Regions from separate parts of the Pseudoxanthomonas sp. SL93 genome, predicted to be linked through region 2. Evidence: predicted binding sites of a transcription regulator. Region 2 holds the regulator's gene; the other holds the start of a gene.

Region 1 (15,230 bases), 780 kb from region 2:
CGATGACGAGACCTGGTCGCCCGATGAAGGGCCATGGACGACCTCCGGCAGCGGCGGCTCGTTCGATGACGACGAAGGTGGCAGCCCCGCCGAACGCGTGGCCGAAGTCGACACGCTGCACGACCACCTGTTGTGGCAGCTGCATCTGTCGCAGCTGTCCGTACGCGACCGCCGCATCGGCGCGGCGCTGATCGACGCACTCGGCGACGACGGTTACCTGCGCGAGCCACTGGCCGACATCGCCCAGACACTGCGCCCCGAGATCGAGGCCGGCGAAGACGAGATCCTCGTGGTGCTCCACCAACTGCAGCGCTTCGATCCGGTCGGCGTGGCCGCACGCACGCTGGGCGAATGCCTCCACCTGCAACTGTCGGTCCTCAGCGACGATACGCCCGGCAAGGCCCTGGCGCTGAAGATCGCCGATACCGCGCTCGAGCGCCTGCCGCGCAGCGGCGTGGCAGGGCTGGCACAGGAGCTCAGGCTGCCCGTCGCCGACGTGGAAGAGGCCGTGCAGCTGCTGCGTACGCTGGATCCCAAGCCAGGGGCCCAGGTCGGTGACCTGTCGCATGACACCTATGTCGTGCCCGACTGCGTGGTCTGGCGGCATCGCGGCGTCTGGCGCGCCGCACTCGCCGGCAACACGCTGCCGCGCATCACCATCCATCGCGGCTACGAACAGATGATCCGGCAGTGCGGCGAAAGCGATGCCGGCTACCTGAAAGGCCAGCTGCAGGAAGCGCGCTGGCTGCTGAAAAGCCTCGAAGCCCGTGGCGAAACCCTGCTCAAGGTCACGCGCTGCCTGCTGCGCCAGCAGTCCGGCTTCCTGGAATTCGGCGAGCAGGCGCTTCGCCCGCTCACCCTGCGCGACGTGGCCGAGGAAGTCGGCCTGCACGAATCCACCGTGTCGCGCGCGATCGCACGCAAGTACGTGCGCACGCCACGCGGCACGTTGCCGTTGCGCGCGTTCTTTGCCTCCGGCATCGACACCGACGGGGGTGGTGAAGCATCCAGCACGGCGATCCAGGCGATGATCCGCCGGCTGGTGGAAAACGAGAACCCACGCAAGCCGTTGTCCGACGCCAAACTGGCGGATCTGCTGAAGGCCTCCGGCGTGCCCGTGGCACGCCGCACCGTGGCCAAATACCGCGAAGCGATGAACATCCTCTCGTCACACGAGCGCGTCCGCATCGCCTGAATACGGACAGACCGCACCCTTCGACAGTGCATCGGGAACGGCATTTACACGTTTTTCTAACACCTGCGAAAAATATCCGGCCAACCGTTGATAGTTGGCCGGATCGGGTCCATCTTTAATGCCGTGGAGGGGACAAACCTTCCGCACCCCGTCAGATAAAACCCGCCAAATAAAAAAGGAGATTGCCGGAACCCCAAGCCTGTTTGCGTTGTCACTGCATGTGACACGCTCTTCCGCACACAACGGTGCGGCTTACTGACCTGAAGGAGGTAGCACGATGCGTATCGAGACTTACGGCCATGAAATCGAAGTCACTCCCGCCCTGCGCGAATACGTCGAGACCAAGCTGAAGCGGCTGGAGCGCCACTTCGATCAACCCTTCGAAGTCCGTACGCAATTGGGGACCCGCAAGCCCGATTACCTGGCCGAAGCCACCGTCAACCTGGCTGGCCGCACCCTGCACGCCGACGCCGGCGCACAGACGATGTACGCCGCCATCGACATCCTGGCCGACAAGCTCGACCGCCTGATCGTCAAGCACAAGGAAAAACGCAGTGACGTGCAACGCAGCAGCGTCCGCACCGAGCTCGCCGAATAGTTTTTCCCCCGCTGTACCGGCGCGTGGACATGCGCACAGCGCTGTCCACGCGCCCGCCAGATACGCCCCACCCATTCCCCGCCTCGTCCCATCCTCCCGGCGAACGTCCTCCCCGGTGTCGCGGTGGTCATGGCCGCGCATTACACTGACCGGCACCCGGCCCCTGGCCGCGTCCATGAGTCGCCGCCGCATGATGAACACCAGCATCACCGCCCGTGAACTGTTCGATCAACAGAAGGACAAGCTGGCCCTGCGCTGGCTGGCCGGGCAGAAAGGCGAGAAGCGCGTGCTGGAGGCCGGCGATACCGTGTCGCGGCGTCCCTCCCTGGCCGGCTATCTCAATGCCGTGTATCCCAACAAGGTGCAGATCCTCGGCACGGAGGAGCTGGGCTGGCTGGACTCCCTCGATTCTCGCCAGCGCTGGGAGATCATCGAGAAGATCGTGCATTTCCGGCCGCTGGCGCTGGTGATCAGCAAGAACCAGTCCTGCCCCGAAGACCTGCGCGAAGCCGCCAACGAAACCGATACGCCGTTGTGGGTATCGCCCAAGCGCGGCCATGAACTGCTCAACCACCTGTCCTACCATCTGGCGCGGACGCTGGCCCCGCGCGTCACGCTGCATGGCGTGTTCATGGAGATCTATTCCATCGGGGTGCTGATCACCGGCGAAGCCGGGTCCGGCAAGAGCGAGCTGGCACTGGAACTGTTGAGCCGCGGCCACCGGCTGGTGGCCGACGACGCGCCCGAGTTCACCCAGATCGCCCCGGACGTGCTGGACGGCACCTGCCCCGAACTGCTGCAGGACCTGCTGGAGGTGCGCGGGCTGGGCGTGCTCAACGTGCGCGAGATGTTCGGCGACACGGCGGTGAAGAAGAACAAGTACCTGCGCCTGATCGTGCACCTTACCCGGCCGATGACCGAGCCCAACCCGCACGGCTACGAGCGCCTGACCGGCGACTCCGGCACGCGCCACGTACTGGACCTGGACGTGCCGCTGATCACCCTGCCGGTGATGCCCGGCCGCAACCTGGCCGTGCTCACCGAAGCCGCGACCCGCCTGCACATCCTGCGCACCAAAGGCATCGACCCGGCCGCCATGTTCATCGCCCGCCACAGCAACCTGCTGGAGCGCAGCACGCCGTGAACATGATCGAGACCGGAACGCCGCACGCGCACGACGCACTGGAGGAAAACGGTGCGCCGCCAGCCACCGCGCCCACGGTGGTGATCGTCAGCGGGCTGTCCGGTTCCGGCAAGTCGGTGGCGCTGAAGACCTTCGAGGACCTGGACTACTACTGCGTCGACAATCTCCCCGTCGAATTGCTGCCGTCGTTCGTGCGCAGCCTGATGCGCGACGACGAAGTGCCGCCGAAGATCGCGGTCGGCATCGACGTGCGCAGCCGCCACAGCGACCTGTCCAAGCTTGCCCAGTGGCGTGCGGCGCTCGCGCAGCTCGGCCTGGAAGGCAGGCTGATCTTCTTCGACGCCAGCGACGACGTGCTGCTGCGGCGCTATTCGGATACCCGTCGCCGGCATCCGCTGGGGCATGGCGGCCGGACGCTGAGCGAGGCGATCCGCCAGGAGCGCGCCATCGTGCAGCCCCTGCTGGCCGAAGCCGACGTGATCATCGACACCAGCCATCTGAACGTGCACCAGCTGCGCCGCCGCATCATCGCGGAGTTCGCGTTCAACAAGGGCACTTCGCTTTCGCTGCTGTTCGAATCCTTCGCCTACAAGCGAGGCGTGCCCGGTGATGCCGACTTCGTGTTCGACGCGCGCGTGCTGCCCAATCCGCACTGGAACCCCGACCTGCGGCCCTATTCCGGGCGCGACCCCAAGGTCCGCGAGTACCTGGAAGCCCAGCCCGACGTGGCCGAATACGTCGGCCAGGTCAGCGGCTTCCTGGATACCTGGCTGCCGCGCCTGCGTGGCGAGACCCGTAGTTACGTGACCATCGCGTTCGGCTGCACCGGCGGCAAGCACCGCTCCGTCTACCTGGCCGAAACCCTGGCCCGCCACGCCCGCGAGCTGGGCTGGGAAGAAGTGGCCACCTTCCACCGCGAACTGGAGTGAGTTGACCGGGCGCGGGGCAACTCCCCGTCCCCACCCGCTCCGTTCCATCGGCGCCGCTTCCAGCCCGTCATGCACGTCTGTTAACGTTCCAGCATGGCCTGTGGCATTCTTCTGGTGACTCATCCCGGCGTGGGCGCGGCGATCCTTGCGGTCGCCACCGCGCTGCTGCGACAACTTCCCTTGAAGGCGGAAGCCTTCGAGGTGCCGCTGGACGCGGATCTGGACGCCCTGCTGCCGCTGGCGTCGGCCGCGCTGCGGCGGGTGGACAGCGGTGACGGGGTGCTGGTGCTGACCGACCTGTACGGTGCCAGCCCCAGCAACCTGGCGGGCCGGCTGGCACGGTTGGGCACGCCGGTACGGCGGGTATCCGCACTCAGCCTGCCCATGCTGATGCGGGTGATGAACTATTCGGAACAGGGACTGGACGAACTGCCGGCGACTGCCGCCGCCGGCGCACGCAATGGAGTCTTACACGACGATGCTTGAACGCGAACTCACCGTTTCCAACCGCCTCGGCCTGCATGCGCGTGCCACCGCCAAGCTGGTGCAGACGCTGTCCGGCTTCCGCTGCAACGCCACGCTGGCGGCCAAGGGTCGCGAAGTGAACGCGAAGAGCATCATGGGCGTGATGCTGCTGGCCGCCGGCCAGGGCACCCCGGTGACCGTGCGCATCGATGGCGAGGACGAAGCCGCCGCCCTGGAGGCGGTGATCGGCTTGTTCGAGCGACGATTCGACGAGGAGTCCTGAATGAGGGCGCTGCTGCCGGGCCATGGGGCTTCGCGCGGCAGTGCGCTGGGACGGGCCCGGGTCCGGCTGCCGCATGTGCTGGAGGTGGCCGAGCAGCGCATCCGCCAGGACCAGGTGGATGTCGAGCTCGCCCGCCTGCACGATGCCGTCGATGCCACCCGGCGCGAAATGCACAGCCTGCGCCAGCGCCTGCACGGTGCGCTGGCCAAGGAGGTCGGCGAGTTCCTCGACCTGCATGCGTTGCTGCTGGATGATCCGGAGCTGCTGCACGGCCTGGACGAACTGATCCGCACCGGCCGCTATTCCGCCGACTACGCGCTGCGCCTGCAGCGTGACCGGCTGGCCGCCGTGTTCGACGGCATGGACGATGCCTACCTCAAGAGCCGCATGGACGATCTGGACCATGTGATCGGCCGCATCCATGCCCACCTGCACCAGCGTGCCACCGACACCAGTGGCGTGGCCGGCGAAATCCTGGTCAGCGACAACGTGGCCCCGTCCGAACTGGCCCAGCTGCAGACGCAGGGCGTGGTGGCCATCGTCACCGCGGCCGGCAGCCCGTTGTCGCACAGCGCCATCCTGGCCCGCAGCCTGCACCTGCCGCTGGTGGTGGGCAACACGCAGGCCCTGCAACGCATCAATGACGGCGACATCCTGCTGGTGGACGGCAACACCGGCTCGGTCATCGTCAATCCCGACGCCGAGGACCTCCGCCATTACCGCGTCCGCCTGCGCGAGGCCGCGAAGGAGGAACGCGAACTCGGGCGCCTGCGCTCCAAGCCCAGCCGCACCCTCGACGGCGTGGACATCGCGTTGTGGGCCAACGCCGAGTCGCTCGACGACGTGGCGCACGCGCATGCGCTGGGCGCCGCCGGGCTGGGGCTGTACCGCACCGAGTTCCTGTTCCTGCAGCGCAACGAACTGCCGGACGAAGACGAACAGTTCCGCACCTACCGCGACGTGGTGCTGGGCATGAGCGGCCGGCCGGTAACCATCCGCACGCTCGACCTGGGCGCGGACAAGGCCGACCGCACCGGGCTGACCGTCAGCGACGAGGACAACCCTGCCTTGGGGCTGCGCGGCGTGCGTCTGTCGCTGGCGCACCAGGGCGTGTTCGACACCCAGTTGCGCGCCATCCTGCGTGCGTCCGGCTATGGCCCGGTGCGCGTGCTGGTGCCGATGGTCAGCAGCCGCGAGGAGATCCTGCTGGTCAGGCGGCACATGAAGCGGATCACCACCGCGCTGCGCAAGCAGGGCCACGAGGTCGCCGACCACATCGCACTGGGTGCCATGATCGAAGTGCCGGCCGCCGCCATCGCGCTGCACAGCTTCGTGGACGTGGTCGACTTCCTCTCCATCGGCACCAACGACCTGGTGCAGTACCTGCTGGCCGCTGATCGCAACAACGACGCGCTGGGCGAACTGTATTCGCCCCTGCATCCGGGCGTACTGCGGCTGCTGCGCCACGTCATCAGCATCGGGGCCGAGCACAAGGTGCCGGTGGCGATGTGCGGCGAGATCGCCGGCGACGCGAAGATGGCACCGATGCTGCTGGCGCTGGGACTCAACGAGTTCAGCCTGCATCCGGCCACCATGCTGGAGCTGCGCCGCGCCATCCGCGAATGCAACCTCGGCCACTTGCAGGCACGCGCCAGCAAACTGCTGCAGGCACGCGACCGCGCCGGCATCGAACGCTGGCTCAAGGCGGCGACAGGCGGCTGAGCTGCCGGCGTGGGAGCGACGCCAGTCGCGATGATCCCCGGGCAAAGCTCCATCGCGACGGGCATCGCTCCCACATCCGACGCACAGTCCTTGGACCCGGAAGGGTGTCCATATTCCGTCGCGCGGGCGATAATGCGGGAATGAACACCTGATGCCCCGGTCGCATCCGTCACGCGGATCGGCCCCATTCCGGAGTACCGAATGGTCGAAGCCATCCGCCACGACAAGACCGCGCGCCAGTTGCGCCTGCTCTCCGACGCGCTCGACAGCGGCCGGCTGGGGCCTGTGCGCCGCCTGGTCAACACGCTGTCGCCGGCGGAGATCGGCAACCTGCTGGAATCGCTGCCGCCGGGCAAGCGCGAGGTCGTGTGGGGACTGGTCGATGCCGAGGACGACGGCGAGGTGCTGGTGCACGTCGGTGACGAGGTGCGCGAGAGCCTGCTGGCCGACATGGACCCGGACGAGATCATCGCCGCGGTCGAAGACCTGGACATCGACGACCTGGCCGACCTGGTCGAGGACCTGCCGGACACCGTCATCGACGAAGTGCTCAAGTCGATGGACCGCGAGAACCGCGAGCGCTTGGAGCAGGTGCTGTCGTACGCGGAGGACACCGCCGGCCGCCTGATGAACCCCGACGTGGTCACCGTGCGCGCCGACGTCAATGTCGACGTGGTGCTGCGCTACCTGCGTCTGCGCGGCGAACTGCCCGACCACACCGACCACCTGTACGTGGTCAGCCGCCGCCACCAGTACCTGGGCCGCGTGTCGCTGGCCTCGCTGGTCACCCACGAGGACAGCACGCCCATCAACCGGCTGATCGACGACGAACAGCCGGCCATCGACGTGGGCGAAAGCGCACAGGAAGTCGCCCGCCAGTTCTCCGACCATGACTGGGTGTCCGCGCCCGTGGTGGACGACAACAACATCCTGCTGGGTCGCATCACCATCGATGACGTGGTGGACATCATCCGCGAGCAGGCCGAGCACCAGGCGCTGGGCGCCGCCGGTCTGGACGAGGACGAGGACCTGTTCTCGCCGGTCAAGCGCGCCGTGCGCGGCCGTGTGGTCTGGCTGGGCATCAATCTGTTCACGGCGTTCATGGCCGCCAGTGTGATCGGCCAGTTCGAAGTGACGCTGGAGAAGATCGTCGCGCTGGCCGTGCTGATGCCCATCGTGGCCGGCATCGGCGGCAATGCCGCCGTGCAGGTGCTGACGCTGATGGTGCGCGGCCTGGCGCTGGGCCAGGTGGGCTCCAGCAACGCGCGCATCCTGCTGTGGAAGGAGATCCGCGTCGCGTTGATCAACGGCGTGCTGATCGGCGGCATCGTCGGCGTGATCGCCTTCGTGTGGTTCCGCAGCCCATTGCTGTCGCTGGTCATCGCGCTGGCGCTGATCATCAATTTCTGCGCGGCCGCCACCGCCGGCGTACTGCTGCCGTTGCTGCTGAAGCGCATGAACATCGACCCGGCCGTCGCGGGTACGGTCGTGGTCACTGCGGTCACCGACGTGATGGGCTTCTTCTGCTTCCTCGGCCTGGCCACGCTGATCCTGCTGCACTGAGGCTTCACCGTCGATGGAACGGCTCGGCAAAGTCAGTGAATGGAACGACGACCGCGGCTTCGGCTTCATCGCGACGCTCGATGGCGAACCGCCGCGGGTGTTCTTCCATGTGCGGGACTACCGGCTGGACGGTCGTCGTCCCGAAGTGGGTGAACTGGTGAAGTTCAGCGCGCAACGCCAGGCCGACGGCAGATGGCGCGCGCAGGCCGTGCGCCGCACGGTACCTGCCGCGCGCTCGGCCAGAAGACCGACGGCCGCCGCGCGCGCTGTCGTGCAGCGGCCCGCATCCGCCCTGCCCGGCGCGCTCGCCACCGCGGCCTATGTCTTTTTCATTGCGTGGGCCATCCGCGCTGGCCGACTTCCTTTCGAAGCGGTGTTCGTGCCGCTGGTCCTGTCGGCGATCACCTTCGTCGCCTACGCCCTCGACAAGCATGCAGCCCAGACAGGCGGCTGGCGCACGCCCGAAGCCACCCTGCACCTGCTCGAACTCGCCGGTGGCTGGCCCGGCGCGTGGATCGCGCAACAGACGCTGCGGCACAAGTCGCGCAAGCCGGGCTATCGCCTCGCGTTCTGGACGATGGTGGTCCTGCATGGCATCGCGTTGATCGGGCGGTGCTGGACGAGGGCGTGAATCCCGCGCCATGGCCGTTTCCTCCTGCAGCCTGGCCACGCTGATCCTGGCGGCGTAGGCGATCAGCTCGCGAGGCGCTTTCCTACAGACCGCCGCGATGTGCGCTGATCCCGAACATCCCCCCTGCCCGCGACGCTGGCGCTTCCTCATCCCGGCTCGCCGCCATGCGCCTGCTTCTCACCGCCCTGCTGTGCCTGCTGCCCTGGCCTGTGCTTCCGGCACCGCCTCCCGCGCCGATGCTGGCCACCGCGTATCGCGAAGGTGTGCCGGTCAGCGCCTTCCTGGTCAGCGAGAAGCTGGACGGCGTGCGTGCGCGCTGGGATGGTCGCGCGCTGTGGACGCGCGGCGGCCAGCGTATCGCGACACCGGCGGTGTTCACACGGAACTGGCCCGCCGTACCCCTGGATGGCGAACTGTGGATCGCGCGTGGTCGTTTCGACGAGGTCAGCGCCCTTGTCCGTCGCGTCGCAACCGATCCGCGGGCCTGGCGGAATGTGCGCTTCATGGCGTTCGATCTGCCGACCTGCCCGCGGCCGTTCGCGGACCGGGTCGTGCGCATGCGCGCCCTAGTCTCGGCGGCCGGCAACGCACACCTGGCGATGATCCCGCAGCAGCGCTTCGACACGGTCGCCGCACTGGATGCCGAACTGGCGCGCGTGGTGGCCGCCGGGGGCGAGGGCCTGATGCTGCATCGGCGCAACGCCTTCTACCGCGCCGGGCGCAGCGAGGATCTGCTGAAGTACAAGACCCATGAGGATGCCGAGGCGCAGGTGGTCGCGCACCTGCCCGGCAAGGGCAAGTACCAGGGCATGATGGGGGCGCTGCAGGTGCGCACGCCCGAGGGACGCAGCTTCCGTATCGGCACCGGCTTCACCGATGCGCAGCGTGCCGCGCCGCCGCCACCGGGGGCATGGGTGACCTACCGCTACAACGGCTTCACCTCGAAGGGATTGCCGCGTTTCGCGCGCTTCGTGCGGGTGCGCGACGACATGCCGCCGCCCGATGCGAAGCGTTGAAACGCAGGCCCGGCCGCCCTCGACGGGGTATGCTGCACGTATCCCCTCCCATCGCGACTGCCATGCGCTTCCTTGCCACTGCCTGCCTGGGCATGCTGCTGATCCTGATGACTGCCTGCACCACCACGCCTCCCCTGAATCCGACCGGCGAATTCGTTTCGCGAGAGCTCACGCTGGACGGCCAGACCCACCGCTACCAGGTGTTCGTGCCCGCCGCGCGCTTCCGCCACGACACGCTGCCGGTGGTGCTGTTCCTCAACGGCTCGGGTGAGCGTGGCAGCGACGGAGCCAGGCAGACGATGGCCGGACTGGGCCCGTACGTGCGGCAGCATGCGGCGGACTTCCCCGCCCTCGTCGTGTTCCCGCAGGCGCCGGACGACACCGAGTGGACGCAGACGGCCGGCCCCATCGCCTTCGCGGCGCTGGAGGCGGCGACGCGCGAGTTCAACGGCGACCCCGACCGCGCCTATCTCACCGGCATCTCGATGGGCGGTTACGGTACGTGGGAACTCGCCCTGCAGCAGCCGACGCGCTTCGCCGCGCTGGTGCCGGTCTGCGGCGGCATCACCGTGGACTGGACCGACCAGCGCCCCGGCATGAACGCGCACAGCGTGGCCGGTGCCGCCGATCCTTTCGCAGCCGCCGCGCAACGGCTGAAGGACGTCCCCGTGTGGATCTTCCACGGCGGCAAGGACGAAGCCGTGCCGCCGGCACAGTCGCGCCGCATGGCGGCCGCGCTGGAAGCCGCAGGCGCGCGCGATGCACGCTACACGGAATTCCCCGACGCGAACCACAACAGCTGGGATGCCACCTACGCGCATGCGCCGATGTGGGACTGGCTGTTCTCGCAACGCCGCTGACGCGGACGCATCGCATGTCCGAACTCATCCCCAGCTATTTCACCGCCGATTGGCGCACCCGCCGCCTGGCCTGCCCCTGCGGGTGGGAAGGCGACAGCCGCGCCATGGCGATGGAGCTGCACGACCAGGTGACCGACTACGCCTGCCCGCAGTGCGGCAACCTGCTGATGATCGTGCCGCACCCCAGCCTGGACGACGTGCGCCAGGCCGCCGCCGAGGGCCACCCGGAGGCGATCGAACAGCTCGCCATCATCCAGGACGCGCTGCAGCGGTTCCCCGCCGGCCACGATCCGGCCCCCTGACGCCGTTTCGACCGCACCGCGATCACGAATTCGTCACGGCCGCGCTTCCCGGTCGCGCCGGGCCTCAACTGACCGCGTTCGCGGCCGATAAACCGGCATCCCCTTTCCGGCGGCCGACGTGGCCGTGTGCCCGTGGCCAAGCCCCCCCGCGCCCTGCCCGACTCCGCTGATGCCTCCCCCGGCCTGACCAGCGGCCTGCGCCGCCTGTGGCCGCGCCGCCAGGAGAAGCCGGCCAGTACCTCCACCGACCTGGCGACGGTCCCGTCCCCCGTCGGCATGTCCTTGCCCAGCATCAGCCCGGCCCAGCTGCACGCCCTGTTTGCCCACGCGCTGGAGCCCGCCAGCCTGCTGTCGGCCTTCGCCGACGGCGTGGCCGGCCTGCCGGGCGAACTGCGCGGCATGGGCCAGCGCCTGCAGTCGGCGCATGCCGACGGCGACTGGGCCCGCTATGGCCGCGCCCTCCGGCAGCTGGTGGACAAGTACATCCGCACCATCCAGGACGAGCCGGTCGCCGGCGAAGCCGAACAGCTGCGCGACCTGCTGCACCACACGCTGGCGGTGGCGATGGAATCGCTGCTGCGCGACGACGCCGCGCTGCTGCCGCAAACGCATGCGATGGTCGGCCGCGTGAAGCAGTGGCAGCCCACGCAGTCCCTTGAAACGCTGTCCACCGACCTGCGCGACCTGTGCCACCAGGTGGGCCTGCGCACGCACGAGGTCACCGATGCGCAGGATCTGATGCGCAGCCTGTTCGACCTGCTGCTGGAAAACGTCGGCGAGCTGCTGGAGGACGGCAGCTGGCTGCAGGACCAGATCGCCGCCGTGCGCGAACTGCTGTCCGGCCCGCTGGACCGCACCGCGCTGGAGCAGACGCGCGCCGGCCTGCGCGAGGTGATCTACAAGCAGGGCCTGCTGAAGCAGGGCATCGCCGATTCGAAGACGGCGATGAAGGACATGATGGTGACCTTCGTCGAACGGCTGGATGGCATGGCCAGCAGCACCGGCGAATTCCACGACCGCATCACCTTCCACGTGCAGGCCATCCGCGACAGCCGCAGCATCGCCGAGCTGGGCAAGCGCATGGAGGACATCCTGCACGACACCGAGCAGCTGCAGGCGCAGGCGCTGAAGACGCGCGACAACCTGCTGGCCGCGCGCCGCGAGGCCGAGGAAGCCGAACAGCGCGTCGCCGACCTGGAAGAAGAACTGCAGTCGGTATCCACCCTGGTCCGCGTGGACCAGCTGACCGAAGCGCTGAACCGGCGCGGCTTCGACGAACTGTTCAAGCGCGAATCGGTGCGTGCGCTGCGCAGCGGCCAGACCATGTGCCTGGCCATGCTGGACCTGGACGACTTCCGCCAGATCAACGCCACCCATGGCCACCAGGGCGGCGACGCAGCGCTGTGCCACGTGGTCGCCGTCGCCCGCGCCACCCTGCGCGGCAGCGATGCGGTGGCGCGTTTCGGGGGCGAGGAGTTCGTGCTGCTGCTGCCCGACACGCCGTTCCTGGAAGCGATGGGCACGCTGGAACGCCTGCGCACGCGGCTGGTGCAGCGGCCGCTGCAGCACCAGGGGCAGACCTTGGCGGTGAGCTTCAGCGCCGGCGTCGCGCGCTGGCGGCCCGGCGAATCCCAGGAAGACCTGCTCGCGCGCGCCGACCGCACCATGTACCGCGCCAAGCAGGACGGCAAGAACCGCGTGGTGGCGGCGGAAGACTGAGCGCCCGCCGCAAGCTGGCCTCAGGTCAGCAGCGTTTCCAGCACCGCCATGCGGATGGCCACGCCGTTGCTGACCTGGCGCAGCACCAGCGACTGCGGGCCGTCGGCGACGTCGTCGGTGATCTCCACGCCGCGGTTGATCGGGCCGGGATGCAGCACCACCGCATCCTTCGCCGCACGCGCCAGCCGCGTCGCGGTCAGGCCGTAGTCGCGGTGGTAATCCTCCAGCGACGCCACCAGCCCTTCTTCCATGCGCTCGCGCTGCAGCCGCAGCATCATCACCGCATCCACGCCTTCCAGCATGGCGTCGACGTCCTGGCCGACCTGGCAGCCCGCCAGCGTGCCGTCGTCGGGCAGCAGCGATCGCGGCCCGCAGACGCGGATCTCGCCCGCGCCCAGCGTGTGCAGCGCGTGCAGGTCCGAGCGCGCCACGCGTGAATGCTTCACGTCGCCGACGATCAGGATCTTCAGTCGCGAGAAGTCCGCGCCCTTGGCCTGGCGGATGGTCAGCACGTCCAGCAATCCCTGGGTGGGATGCGCGCTGCGGCCATCGCCGGCATTGATCAGCGTGGTGCCCTCGCCCGCTTCCCGCGCCAGCGCGGCGACCGCGCCGTCCTCGGCATGGCGCACGATGAAGCCGCGCACGCCCATCGCTTCCAGGTTGCGCAGCGTGTCGCGCGCGGTTTCGCCCTTGCGCGTGGACGAGGTGGAGGCATCCACGTTCAGCACGTCCGCACCCAGCCGGTGGGCCGCGATATGGAACGAACTGCGCGTGCGGGTGGAAGGCTCGAAGAACAGCGTGCACACGGTGGTGCCGTCCAGCACCTGCCGGCGTGGCGTGCGGCCCAGCGCCGCGTCGCGGATCTGCCCGGCCCGGTCCAGCAGGCGGCAGAGGGTTTCGCGGGGCAGGCCTTCCAAGGTCAGCAGGTGCTGCAGGCGTCCATCCGAATCAAGTTGTTGGGTCATGTGCTATCACAGGGAGAAGAATCAGGTGACCTGGGTCGCGTCGTGCGGCGCGGCCAGCCAGCGTTCGATGATGACGGCCGCGGCCACCGCGTCCAGTGCCGCGGCGTCGCGACGGCGCTTGCGGCCTTCGGCGCGGTCCAGGGCGAAGCGCTGCGAGGCCTCGACGGAACTGGTGCGCTCGTCCACCAGCACCACCGGCAGGCCGTAGCGGGTGCGAAGTTCGCGGGCGAAGGCATGCGCGCGCTTGCGGATGGGCTGGTCGCCGCCTTCCAGCGTCATCGGGTCGCCGACCACCAGGCCGTCGGGCTTCCATTCGGCGTGCAGCCGGTCGATGGCCAGCCAGTCCGGCCCGTTGGCGTGCACGTCGATGACCGCCAGCGCCCGCGCGCCGGTACCGAAGGCACTGCCCACCGCCACGCCGATGCGGCGCGCGCCCACGTCGAACCCCAGCACGGTGCCATCCAGCTTCATGCGCAGCGCCTCCCGCGGCGAACACCGCGATCCTGCACCGGTCGGCGTGCAGGGCGCGTATCCAGGCCGGGCGGGGTTGGCGTCATGCGTGGCCGCTGTAATCGGTCAACAGGGTCATGTCCACGCCGATGCGGTGGCCGGCCGCCTGCCAGCGCTGCTCCAGCGGCAGCGCGAACAGCAGCTCGGCGTCGGCCGGTGCGGTCAGCCAGCTGTTCTCGCCCAGTTCGTATTCCAGCTGCCCGGCACCCCAGCCGGCGCAGCCCAGCGCGACCACCGCGTTGGTGGGGCCATCGCCCACGGCCATGGCTTCCAGGATGTCGCGCGAGGTGGTCAGGTAGAGGCCGTCGGCCACTTCCAGCGTCGATTCCCAGGCGCGGCCGCCGTCATGCAGCACGAAGCCGCGCTCCGGGTGCACCGGGCCGCCACTGAGCACCCGCTGGGAACCCAGTCCGGGATCGTGGCTTTCCAGGTTCATCTGCCGCAGCACCTCGCCCAGCGTGTACTCGGAGGCGCGGTTCACCACCACGCCCATCGCCCCCTCGTCGTCGTGCTGGCAGATCAGGGTGACGCTGCGCGCGAAATTGGGGTCCGACAGCGCCGGGGACGCGATCAACAGCTGGTTGGCAAGGGGTGTGGGGGCGTCTTGCATGCGGCCATTCTAGCCCGCCGACGTCCGTCGCGGACCGGGCCTCGCGGACAGCACCTGCCCGCGTTCACGGCCTACACTGGGCGTTCGATGCGACGCCCGGCGTCGCCGCCGCCTTCCCGGAGCACCGCCGCCGCATGCCGACCTACTGCGATATCGCCCCCGGGCATCCCCTGCACGGCCCCTACCACGACCACGAGTACGGCTTCCCGCAGCGCGAGGAGTCGGTGCTGTTCGAACGCCTGCTGCTGGAAATCAACCAGGCCGGCCTCAGCTGGGAAACCATGCTGAGGAAGCGCGATGGCTTCCGTGCGGCCTACAGCGGATTCGACGTGGACAAGGTGGCCCGCTACGGCGACAAGGACCGCGCCCGCCTGATGGCCGACGCCGGCATCATCCGCAACCGCTTGAAGGTGGACGCCGCCATCCACAACGCACAGGTCATCAGGGAGTTGCGGAAGAGCCACGGCGGCTTCGCGGAATGGCTCGACGCGCACCACCCGCTGGACAAGGCGGCGTGGGTCAAGCTGTTCAAGAAGACCTTCCGCTTCACCGGCGGCGAGATCACCAACGAGTTCCTGATGAGCCTGGGCTACCTGCCCGGCGCACACCACGAAGGCTGCCCCGCGTTCAAGCGCGCCGCCCGGCACAAGCCGGCGTGGATGCGCAGGCAGGCGTAGTCCGCGGTCGTAGCGCCCGGGCCCAGAGCCACAGTCGGGAT
Region 2 (15,230 bases):
GAGCGACGTGAGTCGCGACCGCATGTCCAACCTCCTAGTGGAAAGCCGGTCGTTCCCCATGCGGGCGCGCTGCGGCGCGTTTCGAGTTGTTGCAGCGATTACTGCTATCGGGGCGCGGTCCCGACTCACGTCGCTCCTACAGGGAGCACACTGCGTCACGCCGTCGCGCGCAGCCCGTCCACGTCCAGGATCAGGGCCATGCGGCCATCGCCGATCAGGGTGGCGCCGGCGTAGCCGCGCAGGCCGCGCACGGCGCGCGGCAACGGCTTGATGACGACTTCCTCGCGGCCGCGCACCTGGTCCACGACCAGGCCGAAGCGCTGTTCGCCCATCTGCAGCACCACGATGGTCAGCAGCGGGGCGACCATCGGTTCCACGTCCAGCCACTGCCGTAGGTCCACCAGCGGCAGCGTGTGCGACTGGCGGTCCAGCACGGCCTGGCCGTCGAACCAGCGCAGGCTGGTGGCCGGCGCATGCAGCACTTCCAGCACGCGCGCCAGCGGCAACGCGTAGACCGGTTCGCCGGCCTGCACCAGCAGGGTGGGCAGGATGGCGAGCGTCAACGGCACCCGGATGACGAAACGGCTGCCGCGGCCGACGTCGGAATGGATGGTGATCTGCCCGCTCAATTCGCGGATGCGCGACTGCACCACGTCCATGCCCACGCCTCGGCCGGAGATGTCGGTGACTTCCGCCTTGGTCGAGAAGCCGGGCAGGAAGACCAGTTGCAGGCACTCGTCATGCGACAGGCGTGCGGCGGCCTCGGGATCGATCAGGCCTTTTTCCAGCGCCTTCACGCGCAGGCGCTCGGGATCGATGCCGGCGCCGTCGTCGCGGATCTCGATGGTGACGAAGTCGCCTTCCTGCTGCGCGGACAAACGCACGTGGCCTTGCCGTGGCTTGTTGCAGGCTTCGCGCAGGCTGGGCACTTCGATGCCGTGGTCGATCGCGTTGCGGACCAGGTGCACCAGCGGATCGGCCAGGGCCTCCACCAGGTTGCGGTCGAGTTCGGTTTCGGCGCCGACCAGTTCCAGGTCGACTTCCTTCTGCAGCGTGCGGGCGACGTCGCGCGCGACCTTCGGGAAGCGCGAGAACACCTTGCCCACCGGCTGCATGCGCGTGCGCATCACCGCCGTCTGCAGGCGGGCGGTGGCGATGTCCAGGCTGCTGACCGCGCGGTCGAGTTCTTCGTCGCGGATGCGGACGCGCAGGGTCTTCAGGCGGTTGCGCGACAGCACCAGTTCGCCGACCAGGTTGACGATGGCATCCAGCCGCTTGGTGTCCACGCGGATGGTCTGTTCGGCTTCGCCGTTGGATTTGGTCGCCGACGGCTTGACCGCAGGCGCCGCCGGAGCGGCCTTGGGTGCGGGCGGGCGTGCGGGCGCCGGGGCAGGCACTGCCTTGGCGCCGGGCGGCGCACCGCCATGCAGGTTGTCCAGCAGCGCTTCGAATTCGTCGTCGCTGATCAGGTCGCTGCCGGGGGCGGGCGCCTTGGCGGTGGGCGCCGAGCCGCCGTGGAGTTGGTCCAGCAGGGCTTCGAATTCGTCATCGTCGATCATGTCGCCGCCGGCCGACGGCGCCGTGGCGATGGCGGCGGCCGGCCTGGCCGGCGCGCTGGTGACGTGCACGTCGAACTGTTCGATGAGCGCGGCCGGCGCATGCGGCGGGTCTTCGCTGGCAGCGACCGCGTCGAGCATCTGCTGCAGGTAGTCCAGCGACTGCTGCGCGGCGTCGAAGTGGTGGGGTTCCAGCGTGGCCTGGCCGGCGCGCACCATGCCCAGTGCTTCTTCGGCGGCGTGGCACAGGTTGACCATGGCCTGGATGCCAAGGAAGCCGGCACCGCCCTTTAGCGTGTGGAAGCCGCGGAACACCGCGTTGAGTTGCGCGCTGTCGGACGGATCCTGTTCCAGCGTGACCAGCTGTTCGCCCAGGCGGTCGAGGATTTCCTGTGCTTCGATCAGGAAGTCGGCTGCGATTTCGGGGGTGACGGCGGACATGGGCGGGGCGGGTACCGGTACGTGCGATCAGCGGGAGGAATCGATCAGGCGGAGCTTGCTGGCCTGGCGACGGCGCAGGACGCGCAGGACCAGCACGTCGCAGACCAGCAGCAGCCCCACCAGCAGCAGGACGATGGGGTGACGGGAACGGCTGGCGGATCGGTCGGTCATGGCTGGTCTCCGGTTCCGCGTCGCGTTCCCTTCGCGGCTACAGCCCCAACCCGGAGAGCAGGTCGTCGGCGTCGTTCTGCGAATACGCGTTGCGGTCAAGACCAGCAACGGCCGGGCCGGCGAGATCTGAAGTGTTTTTCTTTTCCGGCGGGGGCAGGCCCAGCGCGCCGAAGCCCTCGTGCACGCGGCGGACGATGCCGGCGACGCGGCGGATGATCTGGCCGGTGAGGTCCTGGTAGCTCTGTGCCAGCGCCATGTCCGACAGGCCCTTGCCGATGCTGTCCACCAGCGCCGCCTGCTCGGGCGACAACGCCGTGCCCTTCAGCTGGGTCGCATAGCCGCGGCATTGCTCGGCCAAGTCCAGGGTGGTGTGGCTGGCCTGTTCGGTCATGGCGACCACGTGATCCAGGCGCGCGCAGGCGTCGTCCAGTTCACCGGCGTCGGTCGGCGGCAGCTCGCCCAGCGTCTGCGCCAGTTCGCGGGCCAGGCGGCCCAGGCCCTGCATCATCGGCTGCGTGCGCCAGGCGGCGATGGCATCCAGTTCGCGACGCCAGCCGGCTTCGTCGCCCTGTTCGAGGGCATCCAGCGCGTGCTGCAGTTTTTCCACCAGCGCGGCGCGTGCGCCGGCGACATCGGCCACGGCGCTCATCAGGCGGCGGCTCCCAGGCGTTCGAAGATCTTGCCCAGCTTCTCTTCCAGCGTCTGCGCGGTGAACGGCTTGATGATGTAGCCGTTCACGCCGTTCTGCGCGGCTTCGATGATCTGTTCGCGCTTGGCCTCGGCGGTGACCATCAGCACCGGCAGGGTCTTGTAGCGGTCGTCGGCGCGGATGGCCTTCAGCAGTTCGATGCCGGTCATGCCGGGCATGTTCCAGTCGGTGACCACGAACTCGAAGTTGCCCTGGCCCAGTGCGGTCAGCGCGCTGTTGCCGTCCTCGGCCTCGGCGGTGTTGGTATAGCCCAGGTCGTTGAGCAGGTTCTTGATGATGCGGCGCATGGTGGAGAAGTCGTCCACGATCAGGATGCGCATGTTCTTGTTGGCGGTCACATCGAACTCCGGTGTAAAGCGTGCTCACGGGGAGCAGGGCAGGGCAGGGGCTGCAGGGTTGCGGCCTACCGGAGCCTTATCGGCAGGCCGCGGGGTTTCTTCAGTGCCGCGTTCAATCTTCTTCCAGGCCGGCGTCGGCCTTCTCGAAGACCTGCAGGCGGCCGCGCAGGCGGACCATGGCCTGGCCGTGGATCTGGCAGACGCGCGATTCGCTGACGCCCAGCACGGCGCCGATCTCCTTCAGGTTCAGCTCCTGCTCGTAGTACATCGACAGCACCAGCTGTTCGCGCTCCGGCAGCAGGCCGATGGCCTGCACCAGTTGCTGCCGGAACTCGCCGCGTTCCAGGTTCTGCTGCGGCGACGGTCCGCCGGTGCGCGAGGTGCTGGGCTCGCCGTGGTCGTCGATGTGCGACTCCAGGCTCAGCACCTGGCCGCGGGCGGCGTCTTCCATCAGCCGCAGGTATTCCGGCAGGGGCATCTCCATGGCGGCGGCCACTTCGGTGGCGATGGCGGCGCGCCCGGTGCGCTGTTCGATCTCGCGCACGGTGGACGCGGCCTGGCGCGCGCGACGGTGCACCGAACGCGGTACCCAGTCGCCGCGACGGATCTCGTCGATCATCGAGCCGCGGATGCGGATGGACGCATAGGTTTCGAACGAGGCGCCCTGTTCGGCGTCGTAGCTGCGCGAGGCCTCCAGCAGGCCGATCATGCCGGCCTGGATCAGGTCGTCCACTTCCACGCTGGCGGGCAGCCGCGCGGCAAGGTGGTGGGCGATGCGGCGCACGAGGTCGGCATGCTGGGTGACCACATCGGTGCCGGTGCTGCGTTGCACCGCGCGGTACTGGGCGGCAGCGGCGGTGTTCATGCGGCCACCCCGCGCGGCTGGATGAGGCGTTCAACGAAGAATTCCACGTTGCCGCGTGCCCCGGCCGGCGGCTGCCAGCGGGCGGTCATGCGGGCGATGTCGGCGATCGCGCGGGCCGACGGGCTGCCCGGATAGGCCTTCACCACCGGCTGCTGCCGCTGCACGGCGCGGCGCAGCCAGTCGTCCTGCGGCACCGCGCCCAGGTAATGCAGGGCCACGTCGCCGAGGAAGCGCTCGCAGACGCGCGCCAGCTTCTCGTACAGCTTCCGGCCCTCATTCGGGTCGCGGACCATGTTGGCGATGACGTGCACGCGGTCCAGGCCGCGCTCGCGCGCCAGCACCTTGATCAGCGCGTAGGCGTCGGTGATGGAGGCGGGCTCGTCGCAGACCACCACCACCGTGTCCTGCGCGGCCTGGCAGAAGGTCAGCACGCTGTCGGTGATGCCGGCGGCGGTGTCCACCACCATGATGTCCAGGGCGCGCTGCAGTTCGGAGAACACGTTGACCAGGCCGACGTGTTCGGCCGGCGACAGTTCGGCCATGTGCCGGAAACCCGACGAGGCCGGCACGATCAGCAGGCCCTCGGGGCCTTCGACCAGCACGTCGTCCAGCTGGCAGCGCCCGGCGACCAGGTCGGCCAGGGTGAACTTGGGGGACACGCCCAGCAGCACGTCCACGTTGGCCAGGCCAAGGTCGGCGTCCATCAGCAGCGTGCGCTTGCCCATCTCGGCCAGCGAGACGGCCAGGTTCACCGACACGTTGGTCTTGCCGACACCGCCCTTGCCGCCGGTGATGGCGATGACGCGCACCGGATGGAAGGCACCCGGCAGCGGTGGCGTGTTGCGGGGATTGGTCTGCAGCAGGTGATCAGGCGACATGGCTGGTCTCGGAAGTGCTGGGTTCATCGGCTTCGCGGCGCAGTTGGTCGAGGCGAAGCACGAGGTGTGCGCTGTTGGCGCGGTGCAGGTCGTCCGGCACGCGCTGGCCGTCGGTGACCCACGCCATCGGCAGCTGGTGATCGACCACGACGGAGAGTGCGCTGCCCAGGCGGCCGGTTTCGTCGAGCTTGGTCAACACCACGCCCTGTGGCTGCACGCTGTTGAAGCGGCGGACGACTTCGTCCAGGTCGCCGAAGTGCGAATTGGCCGGCAGCACCAGCAACGTCTTCACCTGCCCGGAGGCGCGCAGCCAGTTGAGCTGGCCGACCAGGTTGCGGTCGCGCTGGCCCAGGCCGGCGGTGTCGATGAGCACCAGCTTGTAGTCGCGCAGGCGTTCCAGCACCAGCGCCAGGCTCTCGGCGCTGTCGGCCTCGTGCACGGCGATGCCCAGCCGGCGGCCGTAGCCGTGCAGCTGTTCGCGGCCGCCCACGCGCACGGTGTCGGTGGTGACCAGGGCGACGTCGCGCGCGTTGTGGCGTTCGGCGAAGCAGGCGGCGAGCTTGGCGATGGTGGTGGTCTTGCCGGCACCGGTGGGGCCGACCAGCGCGATGACGCCGCCGGTTTCCAGCAGGTCGGTGTCGAACACCGGCAGCTTCTTCGACAGCAGGCCCAGCATCAGGCCGCGGCCGCGGTGGGCTTCGGTATCGGCGGGAATCTGCAGCGCGATGTCGCGGGTGATGCCGGCATCGAAACCGTAGTCTTCCATCAGTTCCATCGCCTGCATGCGCACCGGCGAACCGCGCAGGCGTTCGTCGGTGAGGCGGTGCATCTCGCGTTCGATCATTTCGCGCATCGAGGCCAGTTCGCTGCGCATCTGCACCAGCTGCTCATCGCTCTCGCGTGCCTGGATGCCGGTGTCGGCCACCACGGTCAGCGTGGGAACGGTGACGGCGGCCGGTGCCGCGACAGGGTTGAGGGTGGCCGTAGCGCCGGCAAACGCATGCAGCGGCGTGACATTGGCAACGGGTTCGGGAATCGCGACCGGCGGCGCGATGCTGGGCAGCAGCGCGTCGAAGTCGATCGTGTCGGTGGGGTCGGCCTTGCCGGGCCTGTTGGTGCGCGCCGGCGGTTCGCTGGTGGTCGCGCGTGCAGCCGGATTGACCGGCGACGCGATCGGTTGGGCGATCGGCGGGGCGACAAAGGCGGGTGCGGGCGGCGCTTCGATCGGGTCGTTGGCCGGCAGCGGCGGCAGGCACTCGGCCAGCTTGGCGGCGAACGATGCCGGTTCGATCATGGCCGGCCTGGCGTGCGCGGCGACCGGCGCACGGGCGACGAAGGCCGGTTCCTGCGCGAGCGGCGCGCTGGCCGGTGCCAGGGCGGAATCGTTGCTGCGCGCAGGTGCCGGCTGGCGGCGCGCCTTGAAATAGTCGGCGGCGGCCTCGGCGGGCGACGGGGTTGCGGTGGCATCCGCGGCCTGGCCGCGTGTGCCGGCCACCGGCGACGGATCGAGCAAGGGGTGAAGGGCAGGTGCCGGGGCGGCCGGGCGCATCGCGTCCAGCGTGCGCTGCACCAGCGCTTCGTCATAGTTGCTGGCGGCGACGATCTCGACCCCGTCCTCGGTCACCCGGTTGGACAGGATGACCGCGTCCGGACCATGTTCCTGCCGCACCATCGCGAAGGCGGTGCGCATGTCGGCGGCGACGAAGCGTTTGATTTTCATGGTCGTGGGCCGTGATTCGTGATTGGGTATTGGTGATTCGCAAAGGCAACAGCAAAGGCGCAGCGTCGTTTCCGGTGGTGCCTGATGGATCGGGTTGTGGCTTTCATTACGGTTCTCTCCGCCTGCGGTGACTGACTACTGCCGATCACCAATCACGCATCACCCATCACGAAATGGTTCCCACCAGCTTCAACCGCTTGTCCTCGGGAACCTCGCTGTAGGCCAGCACCGACAGCGAGGGCACGCTGTGGCGGACCAGGCGGGCGAGGGCGGCGCGGACCGAACCCGGTACCAGCACCACCGCAGGCTCGCTGCGGGCTTCCTGCTTGGTCACCACGTCGGACAGGCTCTGGTGCAGGCGTTCCGCCAGCCCCGGTTCCAGTGCCGCACCGGTTCCCTGCGTGCTGTCCTGCAAGACGCGTTCCAGATTGGGCGCCAAGGTATAGACGGGCAGTTCGGGCGCCATGCCCGAGATCTCTTGCACGATGAAGCGCCCCAGCGAGGTGCGCACCGCGGCGGTCAGCGCGGCCGGGTCGGTGTTCTGCGGGGCGAACTCCACCAGCGACTCGACGATGCGGCGCAGCTGGCGGATCGGCACGCGCTCGATCAGCAGGTTCTGCAGCACGCGCACCACGGTGGACAGCGGCAGGGCCTTGGGCGTCAGGTCCTCGACCAGCTTGGGCGCGCTGCGGCCCAGGTTGGACAGCAGCTGCTGCACTTCCTCGTGGCCGAGCAGTTCCGGCGCGTGTTCGCGCACCAGGTGCGACAGATGGGTGGCCACCACCGTGGCCGGATCGACCACCGTATAGCCCAGGGATTCGGCGGTGGCCTTCTGGTGCGGCTGGATCCACACCGCGTCCAGGCCGAAGGCCGGGTCCTTGCCGGCGATGCCGTCGATGGGACCGAACGCGCCACCGGGGTCCAGCGCCAGTTCGCGGTCCGGGTGGATGTCGGCCGACGCCACCGGCACGCCGTGCACCAGCAGGCGGTACCCGTTGGAGGGCAGTTCCAGGTTGTCGCGGATATGGACCGGCGGGATCAGGAAGCCCAGGTCGTGCGTCAGCTTGCGGCGCACGGCCTTGATGCGCGACATCAGTTCGCCGCCCTGGTTCTTGTCCACCAGCGGGATGAGGCGGTACCCGACCTCGAGCCCCAGCGGATCGACCGGGCGCAGTTCGTCCCAGGTCAGCTCGGCATTGCGGTCGGGGGCGCCGGGACCGGGCAGGGCGGGCACGTCGCCGTCCGCCGCCTCGGGTCCTTGCTGGGTCCGCTTCCACATCTTCCAGGCCAGGTAGCCGATGCCGGCGGCCAGCGTCAAAAAGGCGACGTTGGGCATGCCGGGCACCAGGCCGACCAGCCCCAGCACGCCGGCCGCCACCGCCAGCGCCTTGTGCTGGCCGAAGGCCTGGCCCATCACCGCCTTGCCCATGTCTTCCGAGCGCGAGGCACGGGTGACCAGCATGGCCACGGCCGACGACACCAGCAGGGCGGGCAACTGGGCGACCAGGCCGTCGCCGATCGACAGCAGGGTGTAGGTCGAGGCCGCTTCCGCCGCCGGCATGCCGTGCTGGAACATGCCCACCGCGAACCCGCCGACCAGGTTGATGAACAGGATGAGGATGCCGGCGATGGCGTCGCCGCGGATGAACTTGTTGGCGCCGTCCATCGAGCCGTAGAAGTCGGCTTCCGCGCGCACTTCCTCGCGGCGCGCCTTGGCTTCCTCGCGGGTCAGCACGCCGGCGTTGAGGTCGGCGTCGATGGCCATCTGCTTGCCGGGCATCGCGTCCAGGATGAAGCGGGCCGACACTTCGGCGATGCGGCCGGCACCCTTGGTGATCACCACGAAGTTGATGATGGTCAGGATCGCGAACACCACGATGCCGACGGCATAGTTGCCGCCCACCACGAATTCGCCGAACGCCGCGATGACCTTGCCGGCGGCGTCATGGCCGTTCTGGCCGTTGAGCAGGATGACGCGGGTGGACGCCACGTTCAGCGCCAGGCGCAGCATCGTCGTCATCAGCAGGATGATCGGGAAGATGGTGAAGTCCAGCGGCCGCTTCACGTAGATCACGGCCAGCAGCACCACCAGCGAGATGGCGATGTTGAAGCTGAAGAGGGCGTCCAGCACCGGCGGTGCCAGGGGCACCACGATCATGGCGAGCAGCGCCAGCACGACCAGGGGCGCGCCCAGGCCGTTCTTCACCACGTCCATCAGCCGCAGGCCGGCGCTGGGTTGCGCGCTCATGCCTTGCCCCCGTGCTCATCGATGTCCACCGCCGGCAGGTCGGGCAGCGGCGCCTGGCCGACGCGCCAGGCGCGCAGCTGGTAGACGTAGGACAGGATCTGGGCAACGGCGGCGTACAGTCTCACGGGAATCTCCCGGCCAATCTGTCCTTCGCGATACAAGGCGCGTGCCAGTGGCGGGGCCGAGACGATGGCGATGCGGTGGTCGTCGGCGATCTCGCGGATGCGCATGGCCAGTTCGTCCACGCCCTTGGCGACCACCGTGGGCGCGCCCATCTGGCCGCTTTCGTACTTCAGCGCGACGGCGTAGTGGGTCGGGTTGACCACGATCACGTCGGCCTTGGGCACGTCTTCCATCATCCGGCGCTGCGACATCTGGTGCTGCATCTGGCGGATGCGGCCCTTCACTTCGGGGCTGCCTTCGCTTTCCTTCATTTCCTCGCGCAGTTCCTGCCGGGTCATCTTCAGCTTCCGCATCCAGTTCCATTTCTGGTACGGGGCATCGATGGCCGCCAGCAGGATCAGGGCGCCGGTGGTCGCCAGCAGCAGCGTGCTGGTGAAGCCCAGGCCGCTGCGGATGGCCTGTTCAAGCGGCATGGTCAGCAGTTCGCGCAGCGGATTGAGGCCCAACTTGATGCAGATCGTGGCCGCGCCACCGATCAGCACCACGCGCAGCAGGGACCGGAGCAGCTCGGCGACGCTTTCCGCGCCGTACAGGCGCTTGATGCCGGCCATCGGGCTGAGCCGCGTGAAATCGGGCATCAGCGACTTCTGCGAGAAGCGCAGGCCGCCCATCAGCGCCGGGCCGGCGACACCGGCCAGGATGCAGACCAGGGCGACCGGCGCCACCACGGCCAGCAGCTTGAGCAGCAGCAGGCCGGTGTAGCCGAAGAGCTGGTCGGGCTGGCGCATCAGGCCCGGTTCCGGGCTCAGCGCGATCTTCATCCAGCCCAGCGTGTTGCGGCCCAGCGAGGGTGCCATCGCGATGACCGTCAGCACGCCCGCGCCGAACACCGCCGCCGTCGCCAACTCGCGCGAGCGCGGGATGTTGCCCTGTTCACGGGCATCGCGAAGCCGTTTCTCGGTAGGAAGCTCTGTGCGTTCGCCGCTTTCGTCCTGCTCGGCCATGACTGTGTTCCGACGGGGTCATGGCGGGTGCTGCAAGAGTTGTTCCAGACCGGCGTCAACGCGGCACAGCGCGACTGGCATCTCACCCGTGTCCGCGAGCTGCGGCGACAATGCGCGCCTGTTTCCCAGGCCAGGAGGCCCCATGTCGATGACTCCCCGCATCCTGCTGGTAGCCGTTTTCCTGCTGCTGCCCAGCATCGCGACGGCTGCCCCTCCGCCGGCCGGCCGTGGCCTGAATGCGGTCATGGATGCCCAGTTCCATCGCGCCGTCGCCGCCGACCCGGAACTGGCCAGCCTGGTCGGGGCGGGCACCGACGACAGCAATGCCCGGCTCACAGACATCTCGCTGGCGCAGCGCGAGGTGCTGCGCGCGCAGATGCGTGGCTTCCTTGCGGAGATCGAGGGCTTCGATCGCAGTGCACTGACCGGACAGGACCGCTGGAGCCACGATGCCGGCCGCTGGTTCTACCAGCGCCAGCTGGAACTGCTCTCGTTCGACTGGGCACCGGCCTGGATGCAGCTGTCCGCCGGACCGTACGCGGTGGACCATCTGTTCGGCATGGCGACGATGCTCCCGCGCACGCTGGATGCCAACCATGCGGTCCGCAGCGAAGCGGACGCGCGCCGTTACGTGCAGCGCCTGCACGCGGCGCGGACCAAGCTGGACCAGCTGAAAGCCAATGTCGACATGCAGGCCGCCCACGGCGTGGTGCCGCCGCGGGTCGCGCTGGAAGGGGCGGCGGGGCAGATCCGCGAACTGATCGAGCCAGCACCCGCGCAGAGCGTCTTCGTGGTGTCGCTGGCGCGCAAGCTGGACAAGCTGGACGGCCTGGATGCACCCACGCGCGCGCGCCTGCTGTCCGAGGCGGCGGCCGCGGTGGAGGACGACGTGAATCCCGCCTATGCGCGGCTGCTGGCACGGCTGGAGCAGGCCATCGCCGCGCAGCCACACAGTCGTGGCCTGTGGGCGCTGCCGCAGGGCGATGCGTACTACGCTGCCGCCCTGCGCTGGTACACCAGCACCGACATGACGCCCGAAGAGGTGCACGCGGTGGGTCTGGCGGAAGTGGCACGCATCGAACAGGCAATGGACGCGCGCCTGCGCGAACTGGGCCTGGCCGACGGATCGCTGGTGGAACGCATTGAACGCCTGAACCGCGATCCGCGACGCCGCTACGAGGATTCCGACGCCGGCCGCGAGGCGTTGCTGGCGGACGTGCGCACGCGGCTCAAACTTGCCGAGCCGATGTTCCCCGCCTTGTTCAGCCGCCTGCCGACCCAGGCGCTGGACGTGCGCCAGGTGCCGGACTATGCGCGCGCCGGCGCACCGGGCGCTTACTACTCGCCGCCTGCACAGGATGGCTCGCGGCCGGGCATCTTCTTCGTCAACCTGGGCACGATGGACCTCAACCGCTGGACCCTGCCGACCCTGGCCTACCACGAAGGCGCGCCCGGCCATCACTTCCAGGTTTCGCTGTCGCAAGGCCTCGAAGACCTTCCCATCCTGCGTCGCACGCTGAACCTCAGTGCCTTCTCCGAAGGCTGGGCGCTGTATGCCGAACAGCTGATGGCCGAGCAGGGCGTCTACGCCGATGATCCTGCCGGCGACCTCGGACGCCTGCAGGCGGAGATGTTCCGCGCCGTGCGCCTTGTGCTGGATACCGGCCTGCACCGCATGCGCTGGACACCGGAGCGTGCGATCGCCTACCTGCGCGACAAGACCGGCAAGAGCGAATCCGAATCGCAGGCGGAGGTGTACCGGTACCTGGTGCAGCCCGGCCAGGCCAGCTCGTACAAAATCGGCCAGCTGAGGCTGCTGGCGCTGAGGCAGCAGGCACGCGAGCGCCAGGGCGCGGGCTTCGACCTGCGCGCCTTCCACGACACGCTGCTGCTGAACGGTGCGCTGCCGTTGTCGGTGGTGGACGGCGTGGTGGAGGAATGGATGCAGGATGACGCAGCTAAGAAGTGAAGGGCGGGCTGCGGCTCGCCGGTTGTCATTGTCTAACGCCGTCGCTGGCGGCTAGGATGCGCAGCGATGCTCCGCTTCCTCCGCCACCGTTGGGTCCGTCTGCTGCGCCTGCCCGCACTCGCGGTGCTGTTGCTGGCGGTGCTGGCCAACCCCGTGCTGGCGTCGCTGGGCGACCTGCACGAGCTGGGCAATGGCAGTGAACACCTGCATGCCGTCAGCGATCATGATGATGGCCTCACGGACGACGACCATGGCCATGCCGATGGCGACATGGGCGAAGGCGACCTGCTGCATGCACTGATGCATGCCAGCCATTGCTGTGGTCACCTCACCGCGGTCATGCCCGCCGCGATGCGGGTGCCAGCGATGATCCTGCCGGCCGCCGCCCCGGTCACCGACACGCTGCCGGTGCCCTTCGCACCGCCAGGCTCCCTGCTGCGTCCTCCGATCGCCGCCTGACGCCTTTACCGGGCTGACGTTCCGTCGCCCGCGTCCGTCACCGACTTTCCGGAGAGCTCCCATGTGGTTGCGACTGGCGGCATTGGCCGCCTTCGCGATCGTGCCGTGTGTGCATGCACAGGTGCGATCGCCCGCTGTATCCCCCGAAACACTGACGCTGAATGACGCCATCGCGCGCGTCGCCCGCCTCCATCCCGATCTGCGCCTGTTCGGTGCCCGCACCGAGGTGCTGCTTGCCGAGCGCGATGCCGCGATCCGTCGCCCGCTTTTGAGCGCCGGCGTCGAGGTGGAGAATGCGCTGGGTACAGGGGATGCCCGCGGCTTCTCCACGGCCGAACTCACGCTGACATTGGCCGGCGTGCTGGAGCGGGGTGGCAAGCTAAATGCCCGTCGCACACTGGCACAGGCACGTATCGATGCCCTGTCCGTGCAGCGCGAGGCACAGCGCCTCGACCTGCTGGCCGAAGTGGCGCGCCGCTATCTGGTCGTCACCTCCGCGCAAGCGCACCACGGGATCGCCGCGCAGGACATCGCGCAACGCCGCCGTACCGTCGCGGCCGCGCGGCAGCGTCTGCAGGCGGGTGCATCGCCGGAATCCGTGGTGCTCACCGCACAGGCGGCACTGGCACGCGCGGAAATGACGCTCGCGCGCGCCGCGCAGCAGCAGGATGCCGCGCGTCAGCATCTGGCGGCCCTGTGGGGCGAGCGCGAGCCGCGGTTCGCGGTGTCATCGGGCGATCCGTTGACGCTGCCCGCCATCGACGACATGCAGGCCCTGGCCGCCTTGCTGGAAGGCACGCCGGAACTTGCCCAGTTCGCCGATGAACATCGCCTGCGCGAAGCCCGCCTGCGCCTGGCGCGCAGCACCGCGACCCCCGACCTCGACTGGCAGGTCGGCGTGCGCCGGCTGCAGGACAGCAGCGACATGGCCCTGACTGGCAGCTTGTCGCTTCCACTGGGAAGTGCGCGCCGTGCCGGCCCGGAGATCCGCGCCGCCGAGGCCGACCTGGCCGCGCTGGCGATCGAGCGTGAATCACGCGACATCGCCCTGTACGCCACGCTCGCCGACGCGCACGGTCGCTACCGCGTTTCGCAACTGGAAGTGCAGCGCGTGCGCGACGAAGTGCTACCGCGCCTGATGCGCGCCGAACAGGCGGCGGAGCGCGCGTACCGCGCCGGCGCCATCGGTTACCTGGAATGGGCGCAGCTGCAATCCGAGACCACCTCCACACGACGCCAGCAACTCGAGTCGGCGCTTGAAGCACACCGCGCGCTGATCGAACTGCAGCGCCTGACCGGGCAGGCCCTCGTGGCCCAGCCCGCCATCCATGCACAAGGAAGCACGCCATGACCCTGCGAACACTCACTGGCGCGTTTGCGCTTTCCCTGATGCTGGCAGGTTGCGGCGGCGCCACGGACGGGCACGGCCACGAAGAAGAGGGTGCGCACGACCAGGCCGACGCGGCACGCGGCGAACACGGCGGCCGTCTGTTGAAGAAGGACGGCTTCACCATCGAATTGGCGATCGCGGAAACGGGCACGCCACCGAAGTACCAGGCCTGGCTGTACCGTGACGGCAAACCCCTGCCCGCGAACGCTGGCAGCATCGAAGTTCGCCTCGTTCGCCTGGGTGGCGTGCGCGAGACGCATGTGCTGGCACCGCAGCCGGACGGCAGCCTGCTGGCGAAGACCGTCGTGGGCGAGCCGCATTCCTTCGATGTCGAGGTGGTGGCGCAGGTCGAAGGCAAGGCATTGCGCTGGGCCTACGACAGCTATGAAGGCCGCACCACCATCGCCGCGAAGATCGCCGGGGAATCCGGCATCCGTGTGGCGCCGGTGCAGGCCGGCACCATCGCCGACGAGCATGAAGTGCAAGGATTGCTGACGCCGGTGGAAGGTCGCGTCGCCAACATCGCTGCACGCTTCCCCGGCCCCATCCGCCGACTGGCCGCCAACGTGGGCGACCGCGTGCAGGCCGGCCAGACGATGGCCAGCGTGGAAAGCAATCTCAGCCTGACCACGTATGCCGTCACCTCGCCGATCACGGGCGTCGTGCTGGCGCGGCATGCGACCGTAGGCAGCGTAGCGGGCGAGGGCGCCACGTTGTTCGAAGTGGCGGACCTGTCCACCTTGTGGGTAGACCTGCACATCTTCGGTGCCGATGCGCAGCACATCGTGCCGGGCGTGCCGGTGACGGTGACGCGGTTGAGCGACGGGGCCACCCTGCAGACCACGCTGGAACGGGTGCTGCCGGGAACGGCGACGGCCAGCCAGAGCACCGTCGCCCGGGCAACGCTGGAAAACGCGGATGGCCTGTGGCGTCCGGGTTCCGCGGTCAAGGCGCGTATCACCGTGGAGCAGCAGCCGGCGGCAATGGCGGTACCCGTCGCCGCGCTGCAGACCTTCCGCGACTGGGAGGTGGTGTTCGTGCGTGTCGGCGACACCTACGAAGTGCGACCTGTCGAACTCGGCAAGCGCGATGCGCATCAGGTGGAAGTGTTGTCGGGCCTTGAGGCCGGCGACCAGGTGGTGGTGGAGCAGAGTTACCTGGTGAAGGCCGACATCGAGAAGTCGGGGGCATCGCATGACCATTGAACGGTCCCTTCCGGCATCGCGCGGCGTGCTGGAACGCATCCTGCGTTTCGCCATCGCGCACCGCTGGCTGATGATGGCGCTGACAGTGGTGCTGGTCGCGGTGGGTGCCTGGAGTTTCAGTCGGCTGCCGATCGACGTCACGCCGGACATCACC

The links. The regulator FliA, encoded in region 2, starts transcription of late flagellar genes. The targets are predictions, from matches to a motif close to TAAAGTTTNNCNNNCNNNGGCCGATAA.
Region 1: a site for FliA is predicted at 10,773-10,799, ahead of OVA13_RS17730 (GGDEF domain-containing protein). Genes of this name have one in related genera too.

What each region holds. Positions count from the first base shown of each region.
Region 1 covers NZ_CP113065.1:3,792,656-3,807,885, reverse strand. Annotated here, with positions in the region: gene OVA13_RS17790 (RNA polymerase factor sigma-54) at 1-1,195, shown strand, start outside; gene raiA (ribosome hibernation-promoting factor, HPF/YfiA family) at 1,473-1,793, shown strand; gene hprK (HPr(Ser) kinase/phosphatase) at 1,987-2,937, shown strand; gene rapZ (RNase adapter RapZ) at 2,940-3,866, shown strand; gene OVA13_RS17770 (PTS sugar transporter subunit IIA) at 3,960-4,352, shown strand; gene OVA13_RS17765 (HPr family phosphocarrier protein) at 4,345-4,614, shown strand; gene ptsP (phosphoenolpyruvate--protein phosphotransferase) at 4,615-6,336, shown strand; gene mgtE (magnesium transporter) at 6,538-7,899, shown strand; gene OVA13_RS17750 (DUF1294 domain-containing protein) at 7,913-8,530, shown strand; gene OVA13_RS17745 (DNA ligase) at 8,695-9,546, shown strand; gene OVA13_RS17740 (carboxylesterase family protein) at 9,609-10,406, shown strand; gene OVA13_RS17735 (cytochrome c oxidase subunit Vb family protein) at 10,421-10,708, shown strand; gene OVA13_RS17730 (GGDEF domain-containing protein) at 10,841-12,427, shown strand; gene OVA13_RS17725 (aspartate carbamoyltransferase catalytic subunit) at 12,448-13,392, opposite strand; gene ruvX (Holliday junction resolvase RuvX) at 13,414-13,863, opposite strand; gene OVA13_RS17715 (YqgE/AlgH family protein) at 13,946-14,512, opposite strand; gene OVA13_RS17710 (DNA-3-methyladenine glycosylase I) at 14,647-15,189, shown strand.
Region 2 covers NZ_CP113065.1:731,149-746,378, forward strand. Annotated here, with positions in the region: gene OVA13_RS03360 (chemotaxis protein CheA) at 156-1,997, opposite strand; gene OVA13_RS03365 (hypothetical protein) at 2,025-2,168, opposite strand; gene OVA13_RS03370 (protein phosphatase CheZ) at 2,206-2,817, opposite strand; gene OVA13_RS03375 (chemotaxis response regulator CheY) at 2,817-3,197, opposite strand; gene OVA13_RS03380 (RNA polymerase sigma factor FliA) at 3,328-4,080, opposite strand; partial or broken gene OVA13_RS03385 (MinD/ParA family protein) at 4,077-4,892, opposite strand; gene flhF (flagellar biosynthesis GTPase FlhF) at 4,948-6,678, opposite strand; gene flhA (flagellar biosynthesis protein FlhA) at 6,845-8,926, opposite strand; gene flhB (flagellar biosynthesis protein FlhB) at 8,923-10,053, opposite strand; gene OVA13_RS03405 (DUF885 domain-containing protein) at 10,196-12,022, shown strand; gene OVA13_RS03410 (DUF2946 family protein) at 12,089-12,481, shown strand; gene OVA13_RS03415 (TolC family protein) at 12,543-13,832, shown strand; gene OVA13_RS03420 (efflux RND transporter periplasmic adaptor subunit) at 13,829-15,076, shown strand; gene OVA13_RS03425 (efflux RND transporter permease subunit) at 15,102-15,230, shown strand, end outside.